Regions from separate parts of the Faecalibacterium sp. i21-0019-B1 genome, predicted to be linked through region 1. Evidence: predicted binding sites of a transcription regulator. Region 1 holds the regulator's gene; each other region holds the start of a gene.

The links. The regulator Rex, encoded in region 1, represses fermentation and respiration genes when NADH is low (regulators of the CRP and FNR family bind a similar motif). The targets are predictions, from matches to a motif close to ATTGTTAANNNNTTAACAAT.
Region 2: the regulator Rex is predicted to act here: its motif matches at 2,079-2,098, upstream of ACGHP1_RS05665 (butyryl-CoA:acetate CoA-transferase).
Region 3: the regulator Rex is predicted to act here: its motif matches at 3,131-3,150, upstream of ACGHP1_RS10080 (phosphoglycerate kinase).

What each region holds. Positions count from the first base shown of each region.
Region 1 is NZ_AP031425.1:2,672,701-2,677,366, forward strand. It holds gene ACGHP1_RS13285 (DNA translocase FtsK) at 1-183, opposite strand, end outside; gene ACGHP1_RS13290 (ClpP family protease) at 286-996, opposite strand; gene ACGHP1_RS13295 (redox-sensing transcriptional repressor Rex) at 1,228-1,869, shown strand; gene ACGHP1_RS13300 (thymidine kinase) at 2,116-2,733, shown strand; gene ACGHP1_RS13305 (ABC transporter substrate-binding protein) at 3,333-4,666, shown strand, end outside.
Region 2 is NZ_AP031425.1:1,156,965-1,161,630, forward strand. It holds gene ACGHP1_RS05660 (AI-2E family transporter) at 1-495, opposite strand, end outside; gene ACGHP1_RS05665 (butyryl-CoA:acetate CoA-transferase) at 544-1,890, opposite strand; gene coaD (pantetheine-phosphate adenylyltransferase) at 2,404-2,910, shown strand; gene ACGHP1_RS05675 (acetyl-CoA C-acetyltransferase) at 2,991-4,208, shown strand; gene ACGHP1_RS05680 (enoyl-CoA hydratase-related protein) at 4,331-4,666, shown strand, end outside.
Region 3 is NZ_AP031425.1:2,017,495-2,022,160, forward strand. It holds gene gpmI (2,3-bisphosphoglycerate-independent phosphoglycerate mutase) at 1-828, opposite strand, end outside; gene tpiA (triose-phosphate isomerase) at 926-1,696, opposite strand; gene ACGHP1_RS10080 (phosphoglycerate kinase) at 1,804-3,012, opposite strand; gene ACGHP1_RS10085 (Coenzyme F420 hydrogenase/dehydrogenase, beta subunit C-terminal domain) at 3,203-3,778, opposite strand; partial or broken gene ACGHP1_RS10090 (dTDP-4-dehydrorhamnose 3,5-epimerase family protein) at 3,809-3,904, opposite strand; gene ACGHP1_RS10095 (hypothetical protein) at 4,022-4,315, opposite strand.

The sequences.
Region 1 (4,666 bases):
GCCAAAAAGTCCGAACAGCACATCGTGCAGGGCCTTCCATGCCGAATCTCCCTCCACAAAGGCCAGCACCACCAGCAAAAGGCCTGCAAACAGGGTGCCAAGCCCCGCCGGAAGCCGCTGTTCGGCGCGTTTTTTGCGCGATGCTGCGCGCCGTGTTGTCGTTTTACGTTTTTTTGTTGCCATGTTTCTTTGTTCCCCGCGTTTGTAGTAGACACACTATTTGATTTTATTATTGTACCACGCAGGGAAGAAAATGGCAAACCTATTGTTGTACAAAATCGGCCTTCATTTGCGTTCAATCTCTTTATACAGCCACGCCAGCGCATCCGAAAGCCCGCCCAGCTCATCAATGAGCTTTTCCTTCACGGCCCGGCGTCCATCCAGCACGGTGCCCATGTCCATCACCAGCTCGCCGGTGTGGAGCATCAGGTCGGTGTAGCGTTTTTCGGTCATGCCGCTGTGGGCCGCCACAAAGCCGGTGATGCGCTGCTGCATCTGCTCAAAGCTGCGCATGGTCTGCGGCACCCCCAGAATGACGCCGGAATGCCGCACCGGGTGCACGGTCATGGTGGCTGTGGGCACGATGAAACTGCGCCGGGCGCTGACGGCAAGCGGGATACCGATGGAGTGCCCGCCGCCCAGCACAAGCGTTGCACTGGGTTTGGACACGCTGGCGATCAGCTCCGCCAGCGCAAGGCCCGCTTCCACATCCCCGCCTACCGTGTTCAGCAACACCAGCAGGCCCTCGATGCGGGGGTCTTCCTGCGCGGCCACCAGCTGCGGGATGACATGCTCATACTTCGTGGTCTTCTGGCCCTGCGGCGCTTCCGAATGGCCTTCGATCTGGCCGATGACGGTCAGGCAGTGGATCACATGCTCCCCGCGGGCCAGCGTGACCGTGCCCAGATCTTCGATCTCTTCCTTTTCCAGCCGACGCGCGTCGGTCAGCTGCGTTTCATCATTCATATGCTTTCCTCCTGCGTTTTCTGTCAGCATTCCCCAGCCTGTGCCGGGCTATGCAGACCCGCTGCAGCAAAAAAGCGGTAACATTTCATAAAAATTTTTTGAGAATGATTTGACATTCTCCATCGGTGCAGTATACTTTAAATAATTGACTGTAATATCTGCAATATGAACCCGTAAACGGATCAGGGTTTCTCTGCGCCGCATCTGTAAAGCAGGCAGCTGCGGCAAGTACTGCGATAGAGCGAAAGGAGAAAGTATTCTATGAACACCCCTGCAAAGGCTTCGCTTCCCGTTATCAAGCGTCTTCCCAAATATTACCGTTATCTGCGCTCTCTGCAGGAAGACGGCATCAACAGCATTTCTTCCCGCGAGCTGGCTGCTCAGATGGGCACCACCGCTTCGCAGGTACGACAGGACTTCAACTGCATCGGCGATGTGAATGGCCGGCAGGGCATTGGCTACTCGGTGGAAAACCTGCTCTCCATTCTGGAAGGCCTGCTGTTCGGCAACGGTGACCGCCTGCCCACCATCCTGATCGGCTGCGGCCGTCTGGGCAAGGCAGTGAGCCGCTTTATCACCACCGACACCAACGGCTACCGCCTGATCGCCGCCTTTGATGTGGCACAGAGCGAGGTGGGCAAGGAGATCAGCGGCATCCAGATCCGCCATATCGACGAGCTGGAGTCTTTCTGTGCCGAGCATCACCCCAAGGTCGCAGTGCTCTGTGTGCCCCGCGACGGTGCGGAACAGGTCAGCGGCCGTCTGGTGGATCTGGGCATCGAGGGCTTCTGGAACTTCTCCCACTATGACCTCTCTGTGCCGTATCCCGATGTGGTGGTGGAGAACGTCCATCTGGGCGACAGCCTGATGAGCCTTGGCTACCGCCTGCGCAATCAGGACTGAATATACCTGTTAAATAAGAGAACCCTCTCAGTTAAAGCCTGAGATGCCGCTGAACCCTCTCAGTCTCGCATATGCTCGACAGCTCCCCCGAAAGGGGAGCTTTGTCAGTGGGGACGGGAAAGTTTCTGCTTCTCCGGCGCAGGGACAGCCTGCCCGAAAGATACAGAAAAGCTCCCCCATCGGGGGAGCTGGCAAAGCCGTCAGGCTTTGGCTGAGAGGGTTCGTTCTGTAAGGAGAGTTTTTCAAATGGCAAAACTGTATTTCCGCTACGGCGCAATGAACAGCGGCAAGAGCACCGCCCTGATGCAGGTAGCCCACAACTACGAAGAACAGGGGATGCGGGTGCTGATCCTCAAGCCACAGGTGGACACCAAGGGCGGCGGTGAGCTGGTGAGCCGTCTGGGCGTGCGCCGCAAGGCTGATCTGCTGATCCCGCCGGAGACGGACGTGTTCGAGGCTGTGCGCACGGCCAACGCTGACGGTGCGCCGCTGGCCTGCGTGCTGTGCGACGAGAGCCAGTTTTTCACTGCGCAGCAGGCCGAGCAGCTGTTCATGGTAACGGTGGATTTGAACATTCCGGTGATCTGCTACGGCCTGCGGGCAGATTTTTCGCTCAAGGGCTTTCCCGGCTCTACCCGCCTGCTGGAGCTGGCCCACACCATCGAGGAGATGAAGACTATCTGCACCTGCGGCCGCAAGGCCATCTGCAACTGCCGCAAGGTGAACGGCAGATTCGTCTTTGAGGGCGAGCAGGTAGCCATCGATCTGGAAAACGATGTGCAGTACGTGAGCATGTGCCCCCAGTGCTACTTCAAGGCAAAGCGCGCGTTCTACGCCGAAAAAGCTGCTTCGCGGGTCGAATAAACTTGTATACAAGGCTGCTGTGTCCAACGACACGGCAGCCTTTCTTTTTTATTCCCGGCCCACAGGCGCAGTCCACACAACAGCGCAAAATATGTCGCTGTCGGTGCTTCTTCACCCCCCCAAAGGGCGAAAAAGCACCGATTTCCATGCCCGAAGACCGGTGCCGGATGCCCGCCGCAAACAATTGATATATCAGAGTGCACATTTTTTGCGCTATTGATATATCAGTTCAAAGACTCCCATCCGGGCTTTTTAAGCTGTTGTTCGTCCACAATGTATGCAACGTTTCCACGTTCTGAAACGGAATGTTTACAAAATTATTGCAAAATTCGACGTTCCCCCTATGATGCATCCCAGTTTTCTATGCAAAATAGCGAAGTATACATGTTGCACAGTTTTTCGAGCCAAGTTTATTCATTTCAGCGAAGGCGTCAATTCTTGCGCGAAAACAAGAGCAATATTTGTACGTTTTTGTTTAGATATCTGCAATTTGCGTCTTTCTTTTTGGTTGTTGTTTTGTTATCATAATTGTATACAACGGGGTATGTGCAGAACCCCCGTTCGAGATGATGTTTTCTGTATTTAGGAGGAGAACAAAAATGAGCAAGGCAATTTCTCGTCGTGATTTTATGAAGGTCACCGGCGCTGTGGGCGCTGCCGGCCTTCTGGCTGCCTGCGGCGGCAACTCTGCTGCATCCAGCTCTGCTGCTTCCACCGCTTCTTCCGCTCCCGCTGCTTCTGCAGACGAGAGCCTGGCACTGTCTGACGGCCCTGTTTCCATGACCATCAGCTGGTGGGGCGGCGACAGCCGTCACGAGGCTTACCAGAACGCCATCAAGGAGTTCCAGGCTGAGCACACCAACATCACCATCGAGCCCACCTTCGCCGCATGGTCCGGCTGGGAAGAGAAGATGGCAGCTGCCTTCATCGCTGGCAACGCACAGGATGTGTGCCAGGTAAACTGGAACTGGCTGTACAACTACTCTGCCGACGGCAGCAAGTTCGTGGACCTGAACACCGTTTCCAAGTTCCTGGATCTGACCCAGTGGGATGCCGCTGCCATGGACGCCTGCTACGTTGCAAACAGCCAGCAGTGCGTGCCCGTTTCCATGACCGGCCGTATCTTCTTCTGGAACATGACCACCTTCAACAAGGCTGGCATCACCGAAGTTCCCAAGTCTCTGGATGATCTGATGGCTGCCGGCAAGGCATTCAAGGAGAAGCTGGGCGACGATTACTACCCCATGCACCTGGGCGCATACGACCGTATGATCCTGATGGTCTTCTACCTCGAGTCCAAGTACGGCAAGGACTGGGCTGATCCCGTCACCTCTACCCTGAACTACACCGAGGACGAGATCGCTGAGGGCATCGACTTCATCAAGAGCCTGGTGGATGGCCACGTCATGATGAACCTGAAGACCTACTACTCCGCAAACTCTGATACCGCTACCCACCAGTCCAACGAGTGGATCACCGGTAAGATCGCAGGCATCTTCGAGTGGGATTCCGCTGCTTCCAAGTACTCCTCCGCTCTGGATGATGCCAACAAGGACGGCTTCACCGTTGGCGAAGAGATCAAGTTCGGCGACAACAACGGCGGCTTCTCCAAGGTCTCCATGGGTCTGGCCATCACCAAGACCAGCAAGTGCGTTGCCGAGGCTGCTACCCTGATCAACTTCCTGCTGAACGAGGAGAAGGGCGCTTCCATCATGGGTTCCGAGTGCGGCATCCCCGCTTCCAAGGCTGGTCTGGCTGCTGCTCAGGCTGCCGGCGCTGTCAAGGATCTGGTTGCTGAGGCAAACGCCAAGGTCATGGCCTTCACCACCAACAAGCTGGATCCCCTGTTCGAGAACAACGACCTGAAAGCTTCCGGCACCGGCATCTATCAGGAAGTGTTCGACACCGTTGACTACGACGGCGTTTCCGGTGC
Region 2 (4,666 bases), 1.5 Mb from region 1:
GATCAGATCGTCGATATTGGTGCTGACGGTAGCATAAGCAGAGTTGAGCATGTCCATGATCTGCTGGTTGTTCTCAATGAACTCCACATGATTCGCCCACTGCACGAACTTTGCAAGGTTGCGCTGCGCAGTGTAGTACAGGGTGGTCACGCTGGTAATGAGCTGCGGAATGATCATCATGCACAAAGCGTAGATGAGGAGCAGGCCGAACAGGATGGTCAGCGTAACGGACAGCACATTGACCAGACCATGCATCTTTTCCGGGATGAACCGGCGCAGAAAGCTCTCGATGGTGTTGCATACAGGTTTGAGCAGGTAGGCGATGACGGCACCGTAGATGAATGGCATCAGAATGCCGGTCAGCGTGGAGATGGCATCACCAAAACCATCGAAGCGGTAGATCAGGAAAAAGAAGATGATGCTCAGGGAGATCGCTCCAAATCCTGCCAACATCCCGTAGAGATAGGGCTTGATGTGCGGCTTTTTGTCCATCATGATAGACTCCATTTCAGCCGCGGACAGCAGGAATCCCCGCGGCACTTATCAGATTTTGTTGCTCCTGCGCCAGATGTGCATTTTTTCGGCTTCCTTGATCAGGTCTTCACGGAAGTCGGGATGTGCTACGCTGATCAGAGCTTCGGCCTTTTCCCAGGTGGTCAGGCCCTTCAGGTTCACGCAGCCGTACTCGGTGCACAGGTAGTGGATGTTGGCACGGGTATCGGTGACGATGCTGCCGTTTTCCAGAGTGGGACGGATGCGGCTCTCCAGCTGGCCGGTCTTCTTATTAAAGAAGGTAGAGGACAGGCAGATAAAGCTCTTGCCGCCCTTGGAAAGGTATGCGCCCAGAACGAAGTCCAGCTGACCGCCGGCACCGGAGATGTGCTTGAGGCCTGCAGTCTCGGCGTTCACCTGACCGAACAGGTCGATGTCCACAGCGTTGTTGATGGAAATAAAGTTATCCAGTGCGGAGATGCTGCGGATATCGTTGGTGTAGTCCACGGGTGCAGACATGCACTCCGGATTATCGTTCAGGTAATCGTACATTTTCTGGGTGCCGGCACCGAAGGCGTAGACCTGACGGCCCTTGTCCAGCTGCTTGCATGCACCGGTGATCTTGCCGGCCTTGGCGATATCCACAAAGGCATCCACATACATTTCGGTGTGCACGCCCAGATCCTTCAAATCGCTCTGTGCGATCAGGCTGCCGATGGCATTGGGCATACCGCCGATGCCCAGCTGCAGGCAGGCACCGTTGGGGATCTGCGGAACGATCAGGTTGGCAACCTTCAGATCCACTTCGGTAGCAGCACCGGGAGCGGCCATCTGGCCGATGGGCGGGTTCTCGCCTTCCACGATGCCGGTGACCTGAGAAATGTGGATGCAGTTCTCCATGCCGCCAAGGCAGCGGGGCATGTTCTTGTTGACCTCAACGATGATCTTCTTGGCTTTTTCGCACACAGCACCCAGATGAGATGCACTGGGGCCGAAGTTGAAGTAGCCGTGCTCGTCCATGGGGGTCACCTGGAACACCGCCACATCCAGCGGATCCGGGCTTTCGCGGTAGTAGCGGGGCAGCTCGGAATAACGGATGGGGGAGTAGAAGGAGAAGCCCTGTGCAATGGCCTTGCGCTCAATGCCGCCCATATGCCAGCTGTTCCATGTCATGTGTGCAGCGGGATCGTCGATCTGGAAGATCGCGGGCACCCACATCAGGATGCCGCCGCGGAAGTTGACACCTTCCAGCTCAGGCAGACGCTTTGCAATCTCGGCATCCACCGCCACAGGGGTGTTCACAGCCCAGCCGTAATCCACCCAGTCACCGCTTTTGACCAGTGCGGCAGCCTGAGCGGCGGTCATTTTCTTCTGAGCATACAGTTCCGTAAAATCCATTATAAACCATCCTCTCCTATAATAACATAAAGGAATTGTAAATTTATCATTTACTCTTCCTGCACGGACAAATCTTTGCAGGATGTTTACCACCTGTTGGCAATTTGAACACAGCTCTGACACAGGCGGATGATATCCTGATAACCAGCAGAAGGCAGCTGTCGGACAGGGCAGCAGATCTGCACAACTTAGTTATAACATTAACAATGTGTAGAATCAATAGTTTATCGAGAAAATTTTGACCGACTGGCAATATGGACAAAATTCGCGGAGTTTCTGGACGATTGTTTGGTGCTGAAAAACCAAAATCTTTGCAAAAGGACTTGATAAAATTTTGACGATATGGTTTACTTATAGCGTAGCAAGCAGCTGCGATGCAGCATGACATTGATTGTTTAAATTTTAACGATAAAACGTACAGCTTGCACAAAAATCTTGCACCCAAGACTGGAAAGTGCTATCATGGCAGAACCAAAACGCGCTTTTCACAGCGCTCAAGGAGGACACCAGACGATGGCAACAGCAGTTTATCCCGGTTCGTTCGATCCGGTCACAAAAGGGCATCTCGATATCATCAAGCGCGCAGCAAAGATCAACGATCATCTGATCGTGGCGGTGCTCAACAACAGCGCAAAGAATCCGCTGTTCACCGTGGAGGAACGCGTGGAGCTTCTAAAGGAATGCTGCAAGGGCATCCAGAATGTTTCGGTGGAGAGCTTCGACGGCCTGACCGTGGAGTTCGCCAAGAAACGGCACGCTTCGGTGATGGTGCGGGGCCTGCGGGCGGTGACGGATTTTGAAAACGAGATCCAGCTTGCGCAGACCAATCACGCACTGATGCCCGGCATCGAGACCATGTTTCTGGCAACGAGCATCAAGTGGAGCTACCTTTCTTCCACCATTGTAAAAGAGGCAGCTTACTACGGCAGCGACATCGGTAAGTTCGTCACACCCAATGTGGAAAAGGCGGTCAACGAAAAGTATGCGCTGATCCGGCAGAAAAAAGACCCCGAGACCTAATTTGTAAAAGCGCTTACGGGCGTTTTTGATAAAAATGGCTTACGAAAAGTAACACATACACAATTCAGGAAGCTATTCACATGAAAAAGATCGTTATCGCATCTGCATGCCGTACCGCTATTGGCAAATTCGGCGGCACTCTGGCAAACGTTCCCGCAGTTGAGCTGGGCTCCATTGTCATCAAGGAAGCCCTGAACCGTGCAAACGTCGCACCTGAGCAGGTCGATCATGTTTACATGGGCTGTGTCATTCAGGCTGGTCTGGGCCAGAACGTTGCACGTCAGGCTGCTCTGAAGGCTGGCCTGCCCATCGAGACCCCGGCTGTCACTGTCAACGTGGTGTGCGGCTCCGGTCTGAACTGCGTCAATATGGCTGCTCAGATGATCGAGGCTGGCGATGCTGATATCGTGGTCGCAGGCGGCATGGAGAACATGGACATGGCTCCCTTCGCACTGCAGAAGGCTCGTTACGGCTACCGCATGGGCGCTCCTATGGGCAAGAGCGAGATCGTGGATACCATGGTCAACGATGCTCTGTGGGATGCCTGCGGCTTCAACAAGCACATGGGCATGACCGCTGAGAACGTCTGCACCAACGAGACCTATCAGAAGAAGTACGGCTACAGCCCCATCACCCGTGAGATGCTGGACGAGTTCTCATACAACAGCCAGCTGAAGGCTGACAAGGCCATCAAGGACGGCGCTTTCAAGGACGAGATCGTTCCCGTTGTGATCAAGGGCAAGAAGGGCGACACCGTGTTCGATACTGATGAAGGCCCCCGTCTGAGCGCTCCTGAAGTGCTGGCAAAGCTGAAGCCCGCTTTCACCAAGGACGGCATCGTGACCGCCGGCAACTCTTCCGCCATCAATGACGGCGCTGCTGCTCTGGTCATCATGAGCGAGGAGAAGGCTAAGGAGCTGGGCGTGAAGCCTCTGGCTACCTGGGTCGCAGGTGCTTTGGCTGGCGTTGAGCCGGAAGTCATGGGTCTGGGCCCCATCGCTGCTACCAAGAAGGTCATGGCTAAGACCGGCATGAGCGTTGCTGACATGGATCTGATCGAGGCCAACGAGGCATTTGCTGCTCAGTCTGTGGCTGTCAGCCAGGCTCTGAACTTTGATATGAGCAAGGTGAACGTCAACGGCGGCGCAATTGCTCTGGGCCACCCGGTCGGCGCTTCCGGCGCTCGTATCCTGGTCACCCTGCTGTATGCTATGAAGCATCGCGGTGCTCACAAGGGTCTGGCTACCCTGTGCATCGGCGGCGGCATGGGCTGCGCTACCATCGTTGAGATGGACTAAGTTCCACCTCTTGGAATCCTGACTGAATGACAGACCCGGACGGGGAAGGGAACCGGAGAGCCTTTCCTCCGTCCGGGGGCTGTTTGTGATAATTGATAAGATTTGAATAGGAGGTTTTCACAATGGCATTTGTAAAAACCGAGGTGCAGGGTGCAGTTGAGATCATTACCATCGACCGCCCCAAGGCACTGAATGCCCTGAATCCCGAAGTTCTGGCAGACCTGAAGGCAGCTTTTGAGGCTGTGGATCAGGAGACTGTCCGCTGCATCGTTCTGACCGGCGAAGGCGACAAGAGCTTCGTGGCAGGTGCAGATATCGGTTCCATGAGCACCATGACCAAGGCAGAGGGCGAGGCCTTCGGCAAGCTGGGCAATGATGTGTTCCTGATGATTGAGAGCTTCCCCATCCCCGTTATTGCAGCCGTGAACGGCTTTGCACTGGGCGGCGGCAACGAGCTG
Region 3 (4,666 bases), 660 kb from region 1:
AAAGCCGGTGAACGCATCGTCGCAGAAGATGCGGGTCATCTGGCGGGCACGGTCGGGGCGGAAGTTCATGAAGATGACGGTGTCGCCATCCTGCACGCGGCCACCCTCACAGGTGACGCAGGGCAGAACGAACTCGTCGGTCTTGTCTGCTGCATAGGATGTCTCGATGGCCTCGGCAGCGTTGGCGGCATGATTGCCCTCGCCGTAGACAAAGGCAGCATATGCCTTCTCTTCACGATCCCAGTTGTTATCGCGATCCATGGCGTAGTAACGGCCGGAGACGCTGGCGATCTTGCCGATGCCCAGCTCGTCCAGCTTGGCCTGCAGGTCGGCCAGGAAGCCCTTGCCGGAGTGCGGGTCGGTATCGCGGCCATCGGTGATGCAGTGCAGGTAAACGTTCTTTGCGCCCAGATGTTTTGCCATTTCCAGCACGCCGAACCAGTGGTCTGCGTGGCTGTGCACACCGCCGGTGCCCACCAGACCCATCAGATGGATGGCCTTGCCGGCATCGATGGCAGCCTTCATGTTCTTAACCAGAACCGGGTTCTGGAGCATCTCGCCGTCCTTGATGGACTTGGTAATGAGGGTGAGCTGCTGGTACACGATGCGGCCAGCGCCCATGTTGGTGTGGCCAACCTCAGAGTTGCCCATCTGGCCCTCGGGCAGACCGACGGCCATGCCGGAAGCGTTGATGGTGGTCATGGGATATTTTGCCATCAGAGCATCGAGGTGGGGTTTCTTTGCAGCGACCACGGCGTTGCCGAAGGTCTCCTCCGGCACCCAGCCGAAGCCATCCATGATGCACAGAAGAACAGGTTTCTTTGCCATAAAATTGAATCTCCTTTGAATTTAACAAATCAGCGCCCGGCACAGCGCTGAAAATGCGGCGCAGCCGGGCGCTGAAACAGCTGATTTAAACCGTCGATCAGCCCTTGGTGGCTGCGTTGACGATCACTGCAAAGTCGGGAGCCTTCAGGGATGCGCCGCCGATCAGGCCGCCGTCCACATCCTTTTTGCTCAGCAGCTCCTCGCAGTTCTTGGCGTTCATGCTGCCGCCGTACTGGACAGTGGTAGCCTCAGCCACAGCCTCACCGTACACCTCGCCGATGACCTTGCGGATCTGGCCGCAGACTTCCTCAGCCTGATCGGCGGTAGCGGTCTTGCCGGTGCCGATGGCCCAGATGGGCTCGTAAGCGATCACGACATTTGCCATCTGCTCAGCGGTCACATCACGCAGAGCGATCTTGGTCTGCATACGCACCAGCTCTTCGGTCACGCCCTCTTCGCGCTGCTGCAGGCTCTCGCCCACGCAGATGATGACCTTCAGACCGGCGCTCAGAGCAGCCAGAGCGCGCTTGTTCACGGTCTGGTCGGTCTCGGCGAAGTACTGGCGGCGCTCAGAGTGGCCCACAATGACGTACTCCACGCCCAGATCTACCAGCATGTCAGCGCTGATCTCGCCGGTGAAAGCGCCGGACTTCTCGAAGTGAACATTCTCAGCACCCACATGGATGTTGGTGCCCTTGGTCTTTTCCACAGCGGTGACCAGATCGGTATACGGGGTGCAGATAACCACCTCGCAGCCTGCGTCCTGCACGGCGGGGACCAGCTCGTCCACCAGAACAGCAGCCTCGGAGGCAGTCTTGTTCATCTTCCAGTTGCCTGCAATGATAGCCTTACGCTTTGCCTTATCCATGATACTCTATCTCCTTTATTTACCTTCTATCGTGCAGAAAGCTCTGCACAAACAAAAAGATGCGGCGGCGCTAAAGCCGCCGCACCCATTATGATGCCGGGATCAGATTATGCGTTCTGAATAACTGCGATGCCGGGCAGCTCCTTGCCCTCCAGATACTCCAGAGAAGCGCCGCCGCCGGTGGAGATGTGGGTCATCTTGTCGCCCAGACCCATCTGCTGCACAGCTGCTGCGCTGTCGCCGCCGCCGATCACGGTGGTAGCATCGCTCTCAGCCATAGCCTTGGCAACTGCCAGAGTGCCAGCTGCCAGAGTGGGGTTCTCGAACACGCCCATGGGGCCGTTCCACACAACGGTCTTGGATGCCTTGACAGCATCGGCAAACAGCTTCATGGTCTCGGGGCCGATGTCGCAGCCTTCCATGTCAGCCGGGATCGCGGTGACGGGAACAACAGTGGTCTCAACCGGAGCGTCGATGGGATCGGGGAAGTCCTTGATGCAGACAGCATCAACGGGCAGCAGCAGCTTCACGCCCTTCTCCTGAGCCTTGGCCATCATCTCCTTGCAGTAATCCAGCTTGGAATCGTCGCACAGGCTCTTGCCGACCTCGTAGCCCTGAGCCTTGACGAAGGTGTAAGCCATGCCGCCGCCGATGATCAGGGTATCGACCTTCTCCAGCAGGTTGGAGATAACATTCAGCTTGTCTGCGACCTTTGCACCGCCCAGAATAGCGGTGAAGGGACGAACGGGATCGTTCACAGCGTTGCCCAGATACTTGATCTCCTTCTCCATCAGGTAGCCGACAGCGGTGTCCTTGATGAAGTCGGTGACACCTGCAGTGGAGCAGTGTGCACGGTGGCAGCTGCCGAATGCATCGTCAACATATGCATCAGCCAGAGAAGCCAGCTCTTCGCTGAACTCAGGCATGTTCTTGGTCTCTTCCTTGCGGAAACGGGTGTTCTGCAGCAGAACGACATCGCCGTTGTTCATGGCAGCAACAGCAGCCTTTGCGTTCTCGCCCACAACGTTGTCGTCGTCAGCAAACACAACGGTCTTGCCCAGCTTTGCGCTCAGAGCCACAGCAACGGGTGCCAGGCTGAACTTTGCCTCGGGGCCGTTCTTGGGCTTGCCCAGATGGCTGCACAGGATGACCTTTGCGCCATCGTTGACCAGCTTCTGGATAGTGGGCAGAGCTGCGTTGATGCGGTTCTCGTTGGTGATCACACCGTCCTTCATCGGGACGTTGAAATCGCAACGGACAAGCACCTTCTTGCCGCAGTAGTTCTGATCGTCGATCGTCTTCTTACCTAAACCCATGGTAATAAACTCCTCTCAAGTTTTAATTTCTGAACTAGAGTTTCGCTCGCATTCGGGGGATCTTGCCCCGTTACTCTACTATTATAAACAAAAACCGTGCACATTGCAAGGTCGCAAGATAGATAATAGTTTAACAAACATTTGCCGCTGATGCACGGAAATGTGTGTATTTTGACCGAAAGCCGCAGCTTTACCGTGTTTTCCGGCAGAACATTCCGCAAATGCGGTCATACATTCCCCATATGAACTTCTGGTTCCGCTGACCCCGCTCAAAAATTGCTTCCACACCAGCATAGCCGCTCGCCTTATACTTCCTGAAAATTTTATTTCTCAGTCTGGTATGCTTCGTTGGCCGGTTCAGCTGCGTATTCTCCTGAGCAATGTTAGAAAATTCGACCGGATAGCTTTCTATCTTCGCACCGTATTTCTCGACAAGGTGTTGTCCGCATTCCGTGTTTATCAGCAGGCAGGAAACGCCTTCTTTGCTATTGATCGTTCCTCTCTGTTCCACCAGAAGCTGCGGATCATATTTCTGAACGCCCCAATAATCTCCAACGGTAATGTCGCCCACACGCTGTCTTTGTGCGTAAGGGCATTGGTAGCAGCAGTCTCGCGAGATCTCGCCATCAAAGAAATAATGATAATACGATATTGTTTCCGGAGCGATTTGCTTTTCCATTGCAGTGCCCTGCAAATCAACACCTACGATGCTCCCGTTTTCGCCCCACCCATATTTCTTGTCGCGAAAATTCCGGATATTTTTCATCCAAGTATTCCATCTGTTCCCTTGCAGCGTATAAGTTTCGGAATTGCTTCTAAGATCAACAGCGACATCAAACACAGTTCCGCGCATAGCGCGTACCAGCTTGCACTGCGGATACTGTTTCTGGAAATCAGCTTTCGCTGTGGTGGGTTAAGTATAGAGCGCAGCCAGAAGCCATTAATCCCCGAAATCACGCCGGAACGCAACGCACCATGGCATACAGAAACAAGTTGAGGTAAAAAAAGGTCACGCCGCGTAAACCCGCATGAAATCAGGCTTTTCTCTGGTTGCCCATATTATATCTCTAGCCCCGCGCCGTTCAATGGTCGGAACAGACTTCTGACGGATTCCCTCGTACTCCGTTTTACCAGCATCGTCATATTCCGTACCGCTCACATGATGGCCTGCTCTGTTGTAGCATGTCACCTGACAGCCCTGCTGCGCCATCCGTGTGCACAGCTCTTTTACCACGATCTCCACGCCGCCCTCTCTCGACCACCTTTTGTGGCCAAAAACAGCAAGCCTCAATTTCTCCTTCATTTTCCCTTTCCCGTCGCTTTCCCCATTTAGGGATCTCATCCCCATACCGTGCCAAACTCCGGCCCGGTTTCCCTTACATCAGAAAAAAGCCCGGACGCATCTACGCCCAGGTTTTTGACTGATTTACGCCGCAATTCATTGACATTTTATTTCCAGAATCATCAATATCAATTTCGTAAATGTATTTATTGACACTAAAAATATTTTACCATTTTTTCCTCTGGGGTACAATACTTTGCAGCTGTATCATTGCCTGCATCATGGCTAAGATTTCCGTACTTTATTCCGTCTTTTTGTTGTAACCTATTCATTTTGGAAAGGAACTCGTTCCATTGCTTTTTTGCAGCAAAA